3 linked regions of the Dongshaea marina genome follow. The protein of the gene in region 3 interacts with the protein of the main gene of each other region in a pairwise test. Links are inferred from orthologs where the notes say so. Each region holds a gene or a part of one and is shown on either strand. Other genes may lie near its edges. The genes, in order: DB847_RS02035, DB847_RS15740 and DB847_RS11975.

Evidence for each region.
Region 1: the proteins of DB847_RS11975 (region 3) and DB847_RS02035 interact in binary tests that used the Escherichia coli proteins (3 or more experiments, as listed by UniProt). The link is inferred for Dongshaea marina from one-to-one orthologs.
Region 2: the proteins of DB847_RS11975 (region 3) and DB847_RS15740 interact in binary tests that used the Escherichia coli proteins (3 or more experiments, as listed by UniProt). The link is inferred for Dongshaea marina from one-to-one orthologs.

The regions. Positions count from the first base shown.
Region 1 is NZ_CP028897.1:387,092-393,080, reverse strand. The notes cover bases 1,893-4,849. They hold DB847_RS02035 (BolA family protein), read right to left. Parts: upstream 3,522-4,849; coding sequence 3,264-3,521; downstream 1,893-3,263. Other genes in these bases: mlaD (outer membrane lipid asymmetry maintenance protein MlaD), read right to left, coding at 4,470-4,849; DB847_RS02025 (MlaC/ttg2D family ABC transporter substrate-binding protein), read right to left, coding at 3,795-4,457; DB847_RS02030 (STAS domain-containing protein), read right to left, coding at 3,535-3,798; murA (UDP-N-acetylglucosamine 1-carboxyvinyltransferase), read right to left, coding at 1,964-3,253. In the rest of the region: DB847_RS02055 (hypothetical protein), read left to right, coding at 1-29; DB847_RS02050 (class I SAM-dependent methyltransferase), read right to left, coding at 146-940; DB847_RS02045 (DUF2784 domain-containing protein), read right to left, coding at 1,094-1,498; more of mlaD, read right to left, coding at 4,850-4,940; lipid asymmetry maintenance ABC transporter permease subunit MlaE, read right to left, coding at 4,946-5,725. UniProt on the Escherichia coli protein: Involved in cell resistance against acid stress.
Region 2 is NZ_CP028897.1:3,358,115-3,363,884, reverse strand. The notes cover bases 2,105-4,842. They hold DB847_RS15740 (BolA family protein), read left to right. Parts: upstream 2,105-3,186; coding sequence 3,187-3,498; downstream 3,499-4,842. Other genes in these bases: DB847_RS15735 (Na(+)-translocating NADH-quinone reductase subunit A), read left to right, coding at 3,722-4,842; DB847_RS15745 (methyltransferase), read right to left, coding at 2,105-3,084. In the rest of the region: DB847_RS15755 (AmpG family muropeptide MFS transporter), read right to left, coding at 1-1,174; DB847_RS15750 (hypothetical protein), read right to left, coding at 1,303-1,626; more of DB847_RS15745, read right to left, coding at 1,954-2,104; more of DB847_RS15735, read left to right, coding at 4,843-5,065. UniProt on the Escherichia coli protein: Transcriptional regulator that plays an important role in general stress response. Has many effects on cell morphology, cell growth and cell division. Acts by regulating the transcription of many genes, including dacA (PBP-5), dacC (PBP-6), ampC and mreB.
Region 3 is NZ_CP028897.1:2,486,885-2,492,636, reverse strand. The notes cover bases 2,106-4,825. They hold DB847_RS11975 (Grx4 family monothiol glutaredoxin), read left to right. Parts: upstream 2,106-3,159; coding sequence 3,160-3,492; downstream 3,493-4,825. Other genes in these bases: DB847_RS11965 (flagellar protein MotY), read left to right, coding at 4,445-4,825; rnt (ribonuclease T), read right to left, coding at 3,659-4,309; sodB (superoxide dismutase [Fe]), read right to left, coding at 2,362-2,943; DB847_RS11985 (MATE family efflux transporter), read left to right, coding at 2,106-2,136. In the rest of the region: DB847_RS11990 (PadR family transcriptional regulator), read left to right, coding at 207-749; more of DB847_RS11985, read left to right, coding at 739-2,105; more of DB847_RS11965, read left to right, coding at 4,826-5,326; gloA (lactoylglutathione lyase), read right to left, coding at 5,410-5,752. UniProt on the Escherichia coli protein: Monothiol glutaredoxin involved in the biogenesis of iron-sulfur clusters.

The sequences.
Region 1 (5,989 bases), 2.1 Mb from region 3 along the record:
AAACGAGCTCCAGGACTCTTTTTAAATAGCTGAACTAAGAACACCCTCCTGACATCTTAGCTTGTAGCTAGAAGCCTTCCTCCCAAGCCGATTAGAGCACAGCTCAGGTAAGTTATTTTTAGAACTCTTTTAGCACCTAAAGCGCTCAACATTCATCTATTGAGGAACTCTTCTGACAGATAAAAGTAAGCACCTGATAATCCATATAGACATAATCATCCGTTTGCCCGGTCAAGGCCTGGTAACGTGCCAACCAGTCAGCCATGAAGCTTTCAGGATCATCCACCTGGGCCGGATGGGGTAACCAGCTCAGCATGTAAGAGATAAATTCCTGAGGACAGGAAAACTCACGCCGCTTGGTCTCCTGCACCATCTCAATGCCACAAAAACCAGCCTGTTCCAACTTGGCCCGGTAGCCATCGGCATCATCAAATTCATAGGGATTGATGAAGCCCTGAAAAGCATCGGACCAGCGAGGCGAGGTTTCAAGCTCTTCGGCCGGGATCCACAGGTTTTCGCAGCGGGGGTAAACCAATCCAGCAAAGCTGCCTCCGGACTTTAGAGTCCGGGAGATCCCGGCCAAGGCTTTAGGCAGCTCGCGGATCCAGTGCAGGCAATTGAAACTCGTCACCCGATCAAATTGCTGCTCCAGATTGAGCTCGGTTGCATCCTGATGCTGAAAACTTAGCGATGAAATATCGCGCCATTGCTGGCGGGCAAAGTCGATCATCTCCCGGGTGCGATCAACCCCGACAACCAGGCCTTGATCAGCCCTTAATGCCAATTCATGGGTGATCCGCCCATCCCCACAGCCTACATCCAGGATGGTTTCATGCCGCTGGATATTGAAACTCTCTATCATGCCCAAGGAGAGCTCATACTGCACCAAGGCATGCTTGTTATAGTGGCTGGGTCGCCACTGACTGATCACTTCGCTCATAACGACTCCCTGTATAATTTCAGCCTGAAATTATACGCATGAACAGCATGCCATTGAATCATCCATAAGGCATTTGGATTTATCCTGCAGACGGCTCGTTTGTGCCAAAAACACAATAGCCGGTATTGATCGGCGGAAAAGATAGAGCGATTTTCAGTTAGAGTTTCTAGTTGGAGATACGATAAACCAGCTGGCAACCACCAGGCAGCCAAACATGGTATAACTGACCGTAAAAACCCACTCTGGTGCATTGTAGTAAAGCAGGTACTGCATCCAGTGCTGTATGAAAGTGCCCGAATAGGCTACCTCCCCCGCTCTTGCGCGCAGGGCCATCTCCCAGGTAGTGAGAGGGCAGATCTCACCCAGCCAGGATTGAACCACCACTATGCCGATACACAGAAGATGAGCCACTCTAAACCAGAAGTTTCTCACCCACAGCCACTGCAAAAAATAACCGAGGTAAATCAGCAACAGGCCAAAAACAATAAAGATTGCCACGGCCAGGTGTATCAGCAAAACGGCATCTGCGGCTAAGGCCAGTAATGCTTGCTCAGTCAACTCCCTTCCCCTGCATCAAGCTCTCCATCTTCTCTATTCAGTTTTACAGGAAGCTTCTCTAATGGCTAACATCCGCTCCCTCCTTCTGAATCGCAGAGGGATTTTTTTCTCCCCGTTAGCGAGCGACGAAGTGAAGCGTTGGAGATGGAAGTTGAGGGGCATGGGTGCCACGAGAGCTTAGCCGTTACAGGGATGTAACGTCTAAGCGACGCTTCAATCTGTGGGTTCACTGAGGATCAAGTGAGATCAGGGGCACCGGAGGATTGTTAAGGAGAGAGGCGTTCTCTCCTTGACCCGCCGTCGGCTACCCGACACAGATGGCGAAGCCATAAATATCTGTCCAAAGGACATACCTCCCCCAGTCCGCAGGACATTAGCTCAACGAGCTGAAACCTACCGCCAGCAAGGCAATAAAAAAGCTCCCGAGGGAGCTTTTTTATCAAACCACCAGCGAATGGAGAATCATTATTCCGCCATCGCTACTGCAGCCTCAGCCGCAGCACTCTTGATCCGCTCAATGGAGCCACCTAAGCCCCTGAGCTTCTCTTCGATATGCTCGTAGCCACGGTCGATATGATAGATGCGATCGACAATGGTCTCACCCTTGGCGATCATCCCGGCGATCACCAGGCTGGCAGAAGCGCGAAGGTCGGTCGCCATCACCTGTGCCCCGGACAGAGACTCACAATCGCGGCAGATGGCGGTGTTGCCCTGCAGCTCAATGTCCGCTCCCATCCGCACCAGCTCAGGTACATGCATGAAGCGGTTCTCGAAAATGGTCTCGGTCACCCGACCGGCGCCTTTCGCCACCGCATTGAGCAAGGTGAACTGCGCCTGCATATCGGTTGGGAAGGCGGGATAGGGTGCGGTAGTAATATCGACCGGCCGCAGGGTACGCTCATGCATATCCACCCGGATCCAGTCTTTACCCGTTTCCACCAGGGCCCCTGCCTCTTCAAGCTTGGCCAAAACCGCATCCAGCAGCTTGGGATCTGTGTCGGTACAGGTGATCCGTCCACCACTGACCGCAGCCGCTACCAGAAAGGTGCCGGTCTCGATGCGATCCGGTTGCACCCTGTGGCGTCCGCTATGCAGCTTCTCGACACCGTCAATCACCAGGGTAGCGGTTCCGGCGCCAGAGATCTTGGCTCCCAGGGCATTGAGGAAGTTGGCCAGATCAATAACCTCGGGCTCACGGGCCGCGTTCTCAATTACCGTCTGGCCATCGGCCAGCACCGCCGCCATCATCAGGTTTTCGGTGCCGGTCACACTCACAGTATCCAGGAAGATATGAGCGCCCTTGAGACGTCCATCAACCCGGGCACGAATATAGCCACCCTCAACCTCAATTCGAGCTCCCATCTGCTCCAGGCCATGGATATGCAGATTCACCGGCCGCGCACCTATGGCGCAGCCGCCCGGCAGGGAGACATCCGCCTTGCCAAAGCGAGCCACCAGCGGGCCCAGGGCCAGGATCGATGCCCGCATGGTCTTAACCAGCTCATAAGGAGCCACGTGATTATTCACCGCCCCGGTCAGAACCGTCATCTCACCGTTGCTCTTTACTTCGGCTCCCAGCAGTTCCAACAGTTTCAGGGTCGTATTCACATCCTTGAGATGAGGGACGTTACTCAGGGTGACCTCTTCATCACACAACAGGGTTCCGAACAGGATCGGCAGGGCCGCATTTTTCGCACCCGAGATCCGCACCTCGCCACGCAGTGGTGCTCCCCCGTTAATCTTAAATTTATCCATTATCCGTTTCTCAGCTCATCATCAGTAGCTTGCGATCACGCTGCCACTGTTCAGGGGTAAAGGTTTTGATGCTCAATGCATGAATTGCATTACTCGCAATATGTTCTGCCAGTGGACGATAGATCAGCTGCTGACGCTTCACCCGGCTCATCTCGGCAAACTGTGCAGAGACAGCAAATACTTCAAAATGACCATTTTCACCACGAACCATCAGCTCATCCAATGACAGTTCTTTATTTAAAATCTCTTTGATCTCATCTGGTTGCATCTTAAATATCCTATTAATCCGACTGCCTGGAAAAAAGTTCACTGACCCCATAAATTGCAGTCAGGTTATCAAACGTTTCCGGTCCACCGATCACGGTGGCGGAGCAATTACGCCGCCGCCGCTCAGCCGCCCAATGCACCAAAAATCCAACCCCGGCCGAATCCAGCTCCGTCACCTGACGAAGATCCATGGACACACACTCAGCCCATGGCTGGGACCAGAGTCCGGGAATCGCTTCCCGGGTTAAAATCGCCGGAAGCTCAATCCTGTCCGTCATGCCGAAGCCTTGCTATCAGAAGCTTTACCGTTCGCCAGGGCCTTTTGCCGCTCAACCAGAGTCTTGGTCACCGCCACAATTCCCTTCTCACGCAACAGAGGCGCCAGCTCAGATTTCTGGGTGGTCAGCAGGCTGATGCCTCCCTCAGCCACCATGTCAAAGGCCTTCCACTGACCGGTGCGCTTGTTTTTACGCAGGGTAAACTGCAGCTCGATCGGCGCCTGATCGCCCTGATGTACCTCGACCTCAACCATGGCGATTTTGCCGTTATTCGGCTGCTTGGGCTCAAGCACCTTCACCGTCTGATTGGAGTAATACTTACTCAGAGCGTTCGCATAGGTCTCGATGATGTAATCTCTGAAGGCATTGGCAAAGTTTTCGCGCTCATCCTTGGTGGTACCCCGCAGCTGGGCACCCACCACAAAATAGGCGGCATACTTGTAATCCACGTAGGGCATCAGATCGTTACGGATGATGGTGCGTAGCACACCAACATTGTTTTTGATCTTATCCTGGTGCTGATCGATATCCTGGAACGTTTTATCGGCCGCAACCTTGATCACCTGATAGGGGGTCGCCGGGTAAGTTTCAGCCTGGGCCGGTGCCAGCATGCAAAATGCCAGCAATAGAGTCATCCCCTGAATAAGTCGCTTTATCATGATTATGCTTCCTTATTTCTTGTTACTGGAATAGAGGAACTTGCCGATGAGATCCTCCAGAACCAGCGCCGATTTGGTATCCCCAATGGTGCCGCCAGGCTTAAGCATGCCGACCCCCATATCTTCGTCAACAAATCCCGGTGTCAGCCCAATATACTGCTCTCCCAGAAGACCTGCCGTCAGAATCGAAGCACTGCTGCTCTCTGCGAAGTGGTACTTATCATTGATCATCATCTCGACTCTGGGCTCAAAGCTCTTGGGGCTCAGGCTAATGGTGGCCACCCGGCCAACCACCACACCACCAACCTTGACCGGGGCCCGCACCTTGAGGCTGCCGATATTATTAAACTTGGCATACAGGGGGTAGCTGTGATTATTGTTGCCGAACTCGACCCCGGCAACCCGCATTGCCAGGATCAACACAGCGATCACCCCGGCGATCATAAAACAGCCAACTCCAAACTCAATCTTACTGAATTTCATTCATCTCACCCGAACATGATCGCTGTTAAAACAAAGTCCAAACCAAGCACCGCCAGTGACGCCGTCACCACGGTACGTGTCGTTGCATCACTGATCCCAGCCGATGTAGGCTGAGCATCATAACCATTAAACAGGGCTATCCAAACCACCACGATGGCAAACACCACGCTCTTCACAAAGCCCTGGACTATGTCCTCGTGCCAATCCACCGCCGCCTGCATCGCCGACCAGAAACTACCATTATCAACCCCGAGCCAATCGACACCGACCAGCTGAGCCCCCCAGATCCCGACCACGGAGAACATGAAGGCCAGGATCGGCATGCTGTATACACCCGCCCAGAAACGAGGCGAGATCACCCGCCTGAGGGGATCCACCGCCATCATCTCCAGCGAGGAGAGCTGTTCGGTGGTTTTCATCAGGCCAATCTCAGCCGTCAGGGCCGAGCCAGCACGACCGGCAAACAGCAGGGCGGTCACCACAGGGCCCAGCTCACGCAGCAAAGACAGGGCAACCATGGGCCCCAGACTCTGCTCAGCGCCATATTTAACCAATACATTGTAACCCTGCAGCCCCAGAACCATTCCGATAAACAGCCCCGAAACCAGGGTGATCGCAACCGAGCGAACCCCGATGGCGTAAATCTGCTGAATCAACAGCGGAAAATGTTTCGCCGGCTCGGGTTTTCCAAGCAGCGCATGCCAAAGCATGAATCCGCTACGACCAAAGGCTGTAATCCGGCGAACTCCGATACGCCCCCAGCCGGTAATAAATCTGACAACCATCTAAAGATCCTCTAACAGGGGCCTGGCCGGATACTGAAAAGGTACCGGTCCATCCGGAAGTCCCTGGATAAACTGCTCGACCTCGGGAACATCTTGCATCTGCCTGAGCTCCTCAGGTGTTCCTCGTCCAACCACCCGCTGATTGGCGATGATATAAACCTCATCGGCGATGCTCATCACCTCGGGAACATCATGGGATACCACAACCGAGGTCAGCCCCAACGACTCATTAAGTTCCTTGATGAGCTTGATCAACACCCCATG
Region 2 (5,770 bases), 870 kb from region 3 along the record:
ACCCTGCCAGAAATTTAGGAAACAGCACCATCACCGAGCTGAACAGCGCATACTGGGTCGCGGAGAAGGCGACCGAGGTGAGCGAAGAGAGATAGGTGATGAATGCGGCCGTGGCTAATCCCTGGCTAAGGTTATCCAAAGAGATCACCAGGGTCAGTACGGGGACACTCGGGCCCAGATGGGAGAGCCAGGCATACAGCAGGTTGGTTGCCGCGGTCAGGATCGCTCCGGCCAGCAAAATCCTCAGGGTGCCAAGCTTGTTAATAAGGATCCCACCGATGCCGGCCCCCACCAGGATCATGATCACCCCGTAAACCTTGGTTACGGTTGCGATCTGCTCCTTGGTAAAGCCCATATCCACATAGAAGGGGTAGGCCATCACTCCCATCACGATATCGGAGATCCGGTAGGTTGAGATGAGGGCCAGGATCAGCAGCGCACTCCAGCCATAGCGGCGGAAAAAGTCGGCAAAGGGTTCATAGAGGGCTCCATGCAGCCAGGCGAGGGCCGTCGAGCTCACCCTGCCGTAGCCCTTCTCCAAGAGATCTTTACGAACCGATACCTCCTCCTGCTCAATCGCCCTCTCTTCGATCTTTGGCTCCCTGGCAATGAGAGTGGTGACGACACCGACCAGCATAAAGCCAGCCATACAGAAGTAGGCCACCTGCCAGCCGTGGAGGTTATAGCCGATATTGCTTCCGGCCCAGGCGGCAATCGCCAGGGCTCCGGCCCCGGCGAGGATCATCGCCAGTCGATACCCAGCCATATAGGCGGCAGCCATCGCCGCCTGGAGTTTTTCAGATCCGGACTCAATACGAAACGCATCGATCACTATATCCTGGGTCGCCGAGGAGAAGGAAACCAGCAGGGCACACAGGGCAAACCAGATCAGATGGGTGGTCGGATCGCTCAGGGCCATTCCGCACAGGGCAAGAATAATCATCAGCTGCGATAGCAGCATCCAGCCCCTGCGCCGTCCCAGTAACCGGGTCAGCAGGGGAAGATGCAGGCGATCCACCAGGGGAGACCAGACCCATTTAAACCCGTAAGCCAGCACCACCCAGCTGAAAAAACCGATCTCGGAACGACTCACCCCGGCTTCTCTGAGCCAGAAGGATAGGGTGCCAAACACCAGCAGGAGCGGTAGTCCCGAGGAGAAGCCGAGGGCGAACATAAAACGGACACGCCTGTCGAAGTAAACAAAGACAGCGCGTGTCCAGGAAGGAGATAATGACTTAATGGCTCTGATCCTTAAGCTTAAAAGTTCCCCATTTTGGAGGAGAACTCCTTGTACTTCAAGGCTTAAGGACGTGTCCCAACACAGTATGCGGGGCAGCTACCCTGGCCATTGAGAAACAGGGCACAGTTCCAAAGTTGTAAGCGAAGCCACTTGTCTTGCGATAGCTGGCCCTCATCCCATTGATGTAACTCATACAACAGGTGCCAGAAGACACGCTCCTGATCCGATTCGGGCTGCTTATCCTCGTCACAAAGTGGTGTCCACTCAGCCAGTGCACTCCAGGTAAAGTTGTGCAATTCGCGAAACGCGATTTCATGGGCAAGGAAGGCAAAGACGAAGCAGGCAAGCTGCTGGCTGTGATGCTCAATATAATCGTTGATTTTCATGATAAAACTCCTAAAGGCTCCAAATGATGAATCACCAAGGCCTGTAAAGACAAACAGAACACCAAAGGCCTGAGCGAGAAAACCAACGCACCCGCGCCCCGGGCTAAAGCCACAGGGAGTTGAAGTCCATTTCGATACAGCGCCTCGTTACCAAGGCTTGTGAAAACCGCTCAAACTGCGAGCGAGCAAAGATCCATTTTGCGTAGGTGTACTGATTTTCATGAAAAGTGGCCATCCTGACAGCCTCAAAAACCGGGAAACTGCACAGTTCGGCTCACCTCTCACCGACAAGTGTAGACGCTTTTTTTTAAGCTGCTTGTGCGATCGCTAACGTAACGCTTTCAGGATAGAGAATTTTTTATTTCCCGCGATATTTTGGCAGTTCCCGAAGAGTTTTTTGAGCTGAATATGATAGCCAAGATGGCGGTTTCCTATGACCCACAGCTCTCCCCCGCGAGCCAGGGCTTGGCGGGCATCGCGGAACATCTGACGGGCGATATGATCGGTGATCGTTTGCTGCTGATGGAAGGGGGGATTACATAAGACAATCGAAGCCTCTCCCTTGGCAAAATCATCAAGACAGTTATTGACGTGGAATTCACAACGATACAGATCCTGGGGACGGTTTTTTTCAATATTAAAGCGTGCCGAGGCAACCGCCAGCTTTGACTCATCCACAAAAATAACTTTTGCCTCGGGGTTTTTCTCTAACGCCATCAGGCCGACTACTCCATTGCCACAGCCTAGATCGATGATATCGCCCTGGCAGCCGGTTGGAAGGTGCGAGATAAAAAAGCGCGCCCCGATATCCAGCTGGTTGCGGGAAAAAACATTGGCATAGTTACTGATCTGATAGGAGCTCTTCTCAAGGGGCCACACCACAGGCGAGGGCAAGGGCAAAGGCTCTTTTTCAGCAATTTCACTGAAAATCAGCCGCGCCTTTTTCTTGGCCAGGGATGTATGGGTTGATCCTAAGTACTTTTCAAAGAGTTTCAGGGTCGAGGTGTGGATCTCTTTGGCCTTACCGGCGGCGATAATCCGGGTGCCCGCTGGCAGTTGCTGCTGCAAATTGGCAAGTTGCCACTCGAGAAGGGATTGGTTTTTAGGAACCTTTAACAACACCAGGGCAACCTCTTTAAGGGGGCTCAGCGGATCCTGCTGGGTTAACGACTCTGTGGGGAGTTGGTTTTCTGCAAGATTAGCCTGGGTTGCCCTGTCACTGATACAGGAGTCACTGACCTGGGTCACCGGGTGATTTTGTGCAATGAGAGAGCAGGTGAGGGCACCGAATTGATCATTGTAAACCAGCAGTGGTTGCCCCTGTTGTAACTCAAAACCGCTGAGCTCCTCCAGCAGATATTCATCGGCAGAGTCCCAGGCCTGCAGAGTCTCTTTGGAACGTTTGGGGTAGCGATACAGATCCAGCTCCAGGCTGGCGCAGAGGAATTGAGTTTTCATAACAAAGGATGCTTGGGTAAAATTGGTCGCTAGTTTACCCAAGATTGGCGCTTAAATCAGGCTAAAATAGGGATTGTGTCAATTGAAGCTCGGAGAATCATAATGTCTGTGCAGCAACAGATCGAACAAAAGTTAACTGAGGCCCTGTCACCCTCCCACCTGGAGGTGATCAATGAGAGCCATATGCATCGGGGACCTGCGGATGCCGAGAGTCACTTTAAGGTGATCATCGTCTCAGAAGCCTTTGCTGGTAAACGGCTACTGGCTCGGCATAAGCAGGTCAATCAGATCCTGGCCGATGAACTAGCCGGGATCATCCATGCCCTGGCGATGCACACCTATACCCAGGAGGAGTGGTTGCGTCAGGGGAGTGCACCCCGAACCCCCTCCTGTGTGGGATCTAAGTTTCAGTGATGCCTAAAGTGGCATACTTTTTGAGGATAACGCCAACGAATATTGGATGATGTGACTGGTTTCACATGGATGCTTTTGCGTGACCGGTGATATTATAAGATACTTTGGATTTAAGCGTTGGTCGCGGCTTGACTGGCACTAGCGTATTTAGCGGGAAAGGAGTCCCAATGGCTCATGTCGCCTCTCCTTCCCGTTTCCACGACATGGCAGTGGATAGGTGAGCATGATTACAATCAAAAAAGGGTTAAACCTTCCGATCTCGGGAGCGCCTGAGCAGGTGGTTCACGAAGGTCCGAAGATTTCAAAAGTGGCAGTGCTTGGCTCGGATTATATAGGGATGCGTCCTACGATGCGGGTCAGAGAGGGGGAGACTGTCCGGCAGGGGCAAGCCCTGTTTGAAGATAAACGAAATCCGGGAGTGATTTTTACTGCACCCGCTTCGGGAAAGGTATTGGAGATCAATCGCGGCGCACAGCGCGCGCTGTTATCCGTGGTGATCGAGGTGGATGAGTCTGATGATGGCTTAGAGTTTGATTCCTACACCCCTGCAGAGCTGGCCTCTCTTGATGAGAGCAAGGCTCGCTCGCAGATGCAAAGCTCTGGGATCTGGTCCGCTCTGAGAACCCGTCCCTACAGTAAAGTTCCAGCAATTGATGCAACCCCAAGGGCGATCTTTGTCACCGCGATGGATTCCAATCCGTTGGCGGCGGATGCCTCCCTCATTATCAAGGAGCATGGTGATGACTTTATCAACGGTATTGCGGTGTTAAGCCGACTGACCGAGGGCAAAGTCCATGTCTGTAAGGATGAACGAAGTCTGCCTCACAGCTCTCTGTCTAATGTTGAGGAGCATGTGTTCACCGGTCCCCACCCCAGTGGCCTGCCCGGGACCCATATCCACTTTATCGATCCGGTCAGCGCTCACAAGACCGCCTGGTATATCAATTATCAGGATGTGATCGCCCTGGGGCAGCTGTTTGTCACAGGAAAGCTCAATCCTGAGCGGATTATTTCGCTGGCTGGCCCTTGTGTGAATCAGCCAAGGCTGGTTCGGACTCGCCTTGGAGCATCGACTACAGAGCTCACCGCCGGAGAGCTGGCCGAGGGAGAGCTGCGAGTGATCTCCGGCTCGGTCCTGTGTGGCCGGCAGGCCAAAGAGGCCGAAGCTTACCTCGGGCGTTATCATCAACAGATCTCAGTCATCGCCGAAGATCGCGAACGAGAGCTGCTCGGCTGGATCGCTCCTGGCTCTAACCGATTCTCCCTAACCCGCTCGTTTTTTGGACATTTTTTCAAGGGGCGTAAATTTAATCTCACCTCCTCGACCCGGGGCAGTGTGCGCTCCATGGTGCCTATCGGCAGCTATGAGAAGGTGATGCCGCTGGATATTCTGCCAACCCTGTTGCTGCGGGACATGTTGTCCGGAGATACGGATGGTGCGCAGAGCCTGGGATGCCTGGAGCTGGATGAAGAGGATCTGGCACTGTGCACCTTTGTGTGTCCCTGCAAAATTGAATATGGACCTGTGTTGCGGGACTGTCTGACCAAGATTGAGCGAGAGGGGTGACGATGAGTTTAAAAAAGGTTTTGGATAAGCTCGAGCACCACTTCGAGCCGGGGGGCCGCTTTGAGCGCTTTTATGCGCTCTATGAAGCGGCGGCCACCATACTCTATACACCGGGAGAGGTCACCCGTGCCGACGCCCATGTGCGTGACAGCATGGATCTCAAGCGGACCATGATTATGGTTTGGCTCTCGGTCTTTCCGGCGATGATCTATGGCTGGTACAACATCGGCCACCAGGGAGTCATCGCCCTGGGTCAGATGTATCCGGATCCTGCGCAGCTTGCGAGCTTTATCAGCAGTCACTGGCACTACTCGCTGGCTCAGGCCCTGGGGGCTGAGATTGGCCCGGGAGCCGGCTGGGGAAGCATGGCGCTGATCGGTGCTATTTTCTTCCTCCCCATCTATATCACAGTGTTTGTGGTCGGTGGCTTCTGGGAAGTGTTGTTTGCCATCGTGCGTCGCCATGAGGTCAACGAGGGCTTCTTTGTGACCTCGATCCTGTTTGCCCTGATAGTTCCGCCCGAACTACCACTGTGGCAGGCGGCCCTTGGGATCACCTTCGGGTAGTGGTGGCCAAGGAGCTGTTTGGCGGAACCGGTAAGAACTTCCTCAATCCGGCATTGGCCGGGCGTGCCTTCCTGTTCTTCGCCTATCCGGCGCAGATCTCGGGTGCAACCGTGTGGACCGCGGTGGATGGCTTCTCCGG
Region 3 (5,752 bases):
CTATCATCCCTGATCTCATAGTATCCATACCTCTCGCTCAACAGAACGGAAGCCACCTCTCCCAGAGCAGGATAGCCCGTAACTAAGATCCGCCAAAAATTACCTCTCTCGATGATTATCCAACCTGATCCCATCTTACTATCATCTATATACATCATTATGATATATGTTTATGATGTCTTATCTATCATCCACAGACCCTCAGCATGGCAAAAGAGAAACGCACTCGCTACGCAATCCTGGGAACTCTCAGCCGGGGAGCCGCCAGCGGTTATGACATCAAGAAAACCATGGAAAACACCACAGAGTATTTCTGGCATGAGAGTGATAGCTCTATCTATCCAGAGCTTAAGCGGCTTCTCAGTGAAGGAATGGTGAGTTGCGAGGAGCGTAAAACCCAGGGCTCCAGGCTCAAAAAAATATATCAGATCACTGACGCGGGCCGTGAGCAGCTACATGAATGGTTGCTGGAGGAGCCGGTTATTTTTAATCCCAGAAATGAGCTGATGCTCAAAGTCTTCTTTGGTTTTAATGTCGATCCCAGTGTCACAGTAGAACATCTTCAGGTATTTCGGCTGCGGGTGCAGCAACGGCTTCGCACTCAGCGACGTTGTCAACAAGAGCTTGAAGCGAGCGAGCTTAAAGGCGAACGGCTAAGCCGCTATCTCACTCTCAAGGCCGGGGTCCATTTTACCCAGGCCCAACTCAAATGGATTGACGAAGCTCTGGAGTTGCTCAATGGCGGCTGATAACCACAACTTAATGGCCAGCACAGGTAAACTGGGCCGTTTTGCATTGCCTATCATAGGTATGGCACTGCTTAACATGGCGGCTAACTTTGTTGGAATGTTGCTGGTTGCCCGCTATGGTAAAGTGGAACTCGCAGCAGGCTCGCTGGGGGTTGCAACCTTCATTACCATCATGACGGTTTCCAGCACCACGCTATATTCTGTCGGGATCCTGGTGGGACATAGCAGGGGGCAGAAGCATAGTAATGACCAGGTTGGAACCTGGGTCAAAAATGGCTTTTGGGTCGCACTGGGGCTGGGAATTCCCTGCGCCCTGTTGATCTACCATGGCGACACGATCCTCCAGCTCTTTGGTCAATCACAGGTTCTGATCGATAGGGCCCGTGGTTATCTTCATTATGCAGCACTATCTTTAATTCCGACTCTGTTTGGCCTGGTGATCTCACAGTTTTTTATCGGAATTGGCAGACCACAAATTACCCTGATCGCATCTGCAGTTCGCCTGCCACTGATCATCATCCTCTTTTATCCTTTGATTCTGGGCTACGGAGGAGGGGAGCCGATGAAGCTGGCCGGGATCTCTGCAGCAACCCTGGTGGTGCAGATCCTTTACTGCATCATCATGTTGCTCTATATCCACTACTCACCTTCGATGCGCGGCTTTGGGATCTTCAAGGCTCCCTTTGCCCCGAGCTGGGAGCATTGTAAAAAACTGTTGGTGATTGGACTGCCTATCGGGATCCAGTTTGGCGGCGAGCTGGGGGCGATGACGGTCTCAACCTACATGATGGGGTTGTTCGGGGTCACTGCCCTGGCTGCCACCCAGATCGTTTCCCAATACACCATGCTGGCGGTGATGATCACCCTTGGACTGTCTCAGGCGATCTCTGTTGTGATCAGTGAAGCCTATGGCGCTGGAGATTACCCGCTGATCCGAAACTACATCAAGGCTGGGTTTATCCTGCTGCTGAGTTTTTTTGCCATAGTGATCGCACTGTTTCTCTATGAGCCGCATCTGTTTATCGGTATCTATATCGATGTTCACCAGCCGGGCAACGCCGCCGTAGTCTCGCTGGCAGTTCTGTTATTTGCCGTCGCGGCTGTGGCCATGCTGATCGATGGCATGCGCAACCTGTTATCCGGTGCGCTTCGGGGACTGCATGACTCCAAGGCTCCGATGTGGATTGGGGTGTTCTGCCTGTGGGGCTTTTCGCTGCCGATGGCCTACCTGGTTGCCTTCAGACTCCATGAGGGCCCGGTTGGGTTACGCATCGGCTTTGCGCTTGGATTTGTCATCGCAACGCTACTGTTAGTGGTGCGTTGTTGGCATCGCTTGTCAGGCTCAGGTAGCTCTTCGAAACCGATGATATCAGAGATAACGAGCTAACTGGTCACAGGGGTTCCATGGACGGATACACACCCTGTTGGTGAGACGTGAAATCAGACATCAACAACAGATGTGAAACACGACCTCCTTTTTTATCCCCCGAGCGCGTTAAGCTCAAACAAGAGTTCTCTATGTCAGAAATAGTTAACAAAATCTTATTCTGGGCATATAAAAAAACACCTTCCATTGGGAAGGTGTTTTGGTATCTCGCAAAAGATTCAGAGGTTAGCCAGCCAGGTTTTTCGCAACGAAATCCCAGTTGACCAGCGCCCAGAAGCCATCCATGTAGTTCGGGCGAACATTACGATAATCGATGTAGTAGGCGTGCTCCCAGACATCGACGGTCAGCAGTGGGGTGTCACCATCGGTTAGCGGGGTTGCCGCATTGCTGGTATTGACGATCGCCAGTGAACCGTCGGCTTTTTTCACCAGCCAGGTCCAGCCGGAGCCGAAGTTATTGACAGCGGAGTCAGTGAACTTGGCCTTGAAGTCTGCAAAAGAACCAAAAGCAGTCGCGATCGCATCAGCAACGGCGCCTGTAGGCTCACCACCAGCATTCGGTGCCAGGCAGTTCCAGTAAAAGGTGTGATTCCAGACTTGAGCGGCATTGTTAAAGATGCCACCGCTGGAGCTTTTTACGATCTCTTCCAGAGACTTAGCCGCAAACTCGGTGCCTTCGATCAGGCCGTTGAGTTTAACCACATAGGTGTTGTGATGCTTACCGTGATGATATTCAAGGGTTTCTGCCGAGATATGTGGTTCCAGAGCGGTTTTTTCATAAGGCAGTGCAGGAAGTTCAAACGCCATTACTATTCTCCATGTACGAATCGCTCAAAAGAGGGATTTATCCCTTTCTTGAGACAACAAACAGTTGTAGATTATTAGAGTCGTGTTAACGTGCCGTGGCATTGTATCAAGAACCCAAACTGCGTTACAATATTTTTCCGATTCAGGCAATGATCTGGATCAATTTTAATCAATCTATACAACCTAAGCTATGATACTGCTGCGGTGAGGAAATCAATGGATACTATCGAAAAGATTAAACAACAGATCGGCGAAAACCCTGTCATCCTGTATATGAAAGGTTCGCCCAAGTTTCCAAGCTGTGGATTCTCTGCCCAGGCCGTTCAGGCGATCATGTCCTGTAACCATCCTTTCGCTTATGTTGATATTCTTCAGCATCCTGATATCCGGGCCGAACTACCAAAATATGCCGAATGGCCAACCTTCCCCCAGTTATGGGTTGAAGGGGAGCTGGTCGGTGGCTGTGACATCATTATTGAGATGTTCCAACAGGGTGAGCTGCAGACCCTGCTCAACGAAACTGCTCAGAAGCATCCTCAGGAGAGTTAATGCTCCAGAGCCGTTAGCAGCTACCAGTTAAGGGAGCCAGGCTCTGTTGATGTTTGATGTTTGATGTTTGATGTTTGATGTTTGATGTTTGATGATTCAATATTTGGAACGTTAACTGAACCTAAATAAAAGCCCTCGTTATCGAGGGCTTTTTTCTGGGGAATGGTTATTCCTGGTGGTCGGCTACGACGGGCCAGCCCCCCAAAGATTTCCAGCGATTGACGATCCAGCAAAAGAGCTCGGCGGTTTTTTCCGTATCATAGAGTGCAGAGTGCGCCTCTTTATTATCAAACTCGATGGCCGCGGTCCGGCATGCTTTCGCCAGCACGGTTTGCCCTAAGGCTAAACCTGACAGGGCCGCCGTATCAAAGGTTGCAAAAGGGTGGAAGGGGTTTCGTTTTATCCCGGCTCGTTGAGAGGCCGCCATCACAAAGCCATGATCAAAGGATGCATTGTGGGCGACCATCACCGCCCGATGGCAGCCACTAAGTTTTAATTTTTTCCTGACTACCTTATAGATCCCACTCAGAGCTTCTTTCTCGGTTACAGCGCCGCGCAGGGGGTTATAGGGGTCGATACCGGTAAACTCAAGGGCTGATTTTTCCAGGTTGGCTCCCTCAAAAGGGGCCACGTGATGATGAACGGTTTCATCTATCATCAGTCGGCCAGACTCATCCATCTTCAGCGTTGTCGCGGCGATCTCCAGCAGCGCATCGGTCGATGCGTTAAAACCTGCTGTTTCAACATCGATAACCACGGGAAAATAACCACGAAAGCGTTCCTTGAGGAGATGGCTTGGCTCTATTGTCTGATTCATAAACTCTTCATTAAAGGCTGTCGAAGCGAGCATTATCTCAGAAATTGAAGACAAGCTAAAATCCTCAATTCAGGCTAAAGTTACATTGATGGCAGCCGATCTAGAGTGTGATACGTCCGTCACCGGAGAGCCGTTTTGAAACCGATCCCTGTTGCAGCCTTTGCTGCGGGAGTGTTGTTATCCTGTAGTGCCGGGGCCCAATACCGTCAGTACAGCGCTCCCATAGAGAATTCGCAATGGCGTCTGAGTTCAGATACCGCGCTTCGTTGCCAGCTGGAGCATCCGATCCCGCGCTGGGGCAAGGGGGTATTTGTCAGCGAGGCGAACAAAAAGATAAATCTCTCCTTCAAACTAGTCGGTAAACGTCAACACCCCCAAAGTCAAACGGCCCTTCTCAGAGCCTCGCCGCCCAGTTGGCGTCCGGGCGACCCGGGAGAGCGCTTTGCAACCATCAATTTCTACCGGCAGTTCGATGGCTCTGTCTCCGGAGAGGCCTCCTGGCAGATGCTTGAAGCGCTGGATTCGGGTCTCTATCCCTCGTTTGTATTCCGTGACTGGTATCGCTCGGAGCAGTGGAGCGAAGTTTCGCTGTCTTCGGTGCGCTTTCACACTAAGTACAATGCATTTTTAGATTGTGTGTCGAGGCTCCTTCCTTATTCTTTCAAAGACATTCAATTTACTGTGCTCAATTATCGAAAAAATAGCGCCCAGCTCACTCCACATTCGGCACAACGACTACAGATGATCGGTGATTACCTTCAGGCTGCGCCGAATATTCGGGTGATGCTGGTCAGTGGCTATAGTGACAGCTACGGCGGTCGGCACCTTAACCTTAAACTTTCTAAAAAGCGTGCCGAGTCGGTCAAAAACTTTTTTGTAAACAATGGGGTGGATGCCAGTAAGATCAAGGTGCATGGGTATGGTGAGAAGCATCACATCGCCCCCAATGATAATGTGCTGGATCGGGCGAAGAACCGTCGTGTTGTGATCTCAATCGAGGCCGATACCCTGATCTAACCAGGCAAATTTAAATCCAAAAGGCCACCACTGTGGCCTTTTTTGATCCATCGAGATGATGAGGGGCTTATCTGACAAAGGTTCTAGCTACCCAATCCCTGCGCCGCATCTTTTTTGGCAATGAGCTCAATCTTATAGCCGTCGGGATCTTCGACAAATGCGATCACTGTGCTGCCGCCAAGTACCGGCCCGGGCTCGCGGGTTATCTTGCCTCCGGCCTCCTTGATCTGCTCACACTGTTGGTAAATATCTTCAGACTCTATTGCTATGTGTCCGTAGGCCGTCCCCAGATCGTACTTGTCCTGATCCCAGTTATAGGTGAGCTCCAGGACAGCTTCAGATGATTCATCTCCATAACCGACAAAGGCAAGAGTGTATCGATAGGATTCATTATCATTTTTTCGAAGCAGCTTCATGCCGAGAAGC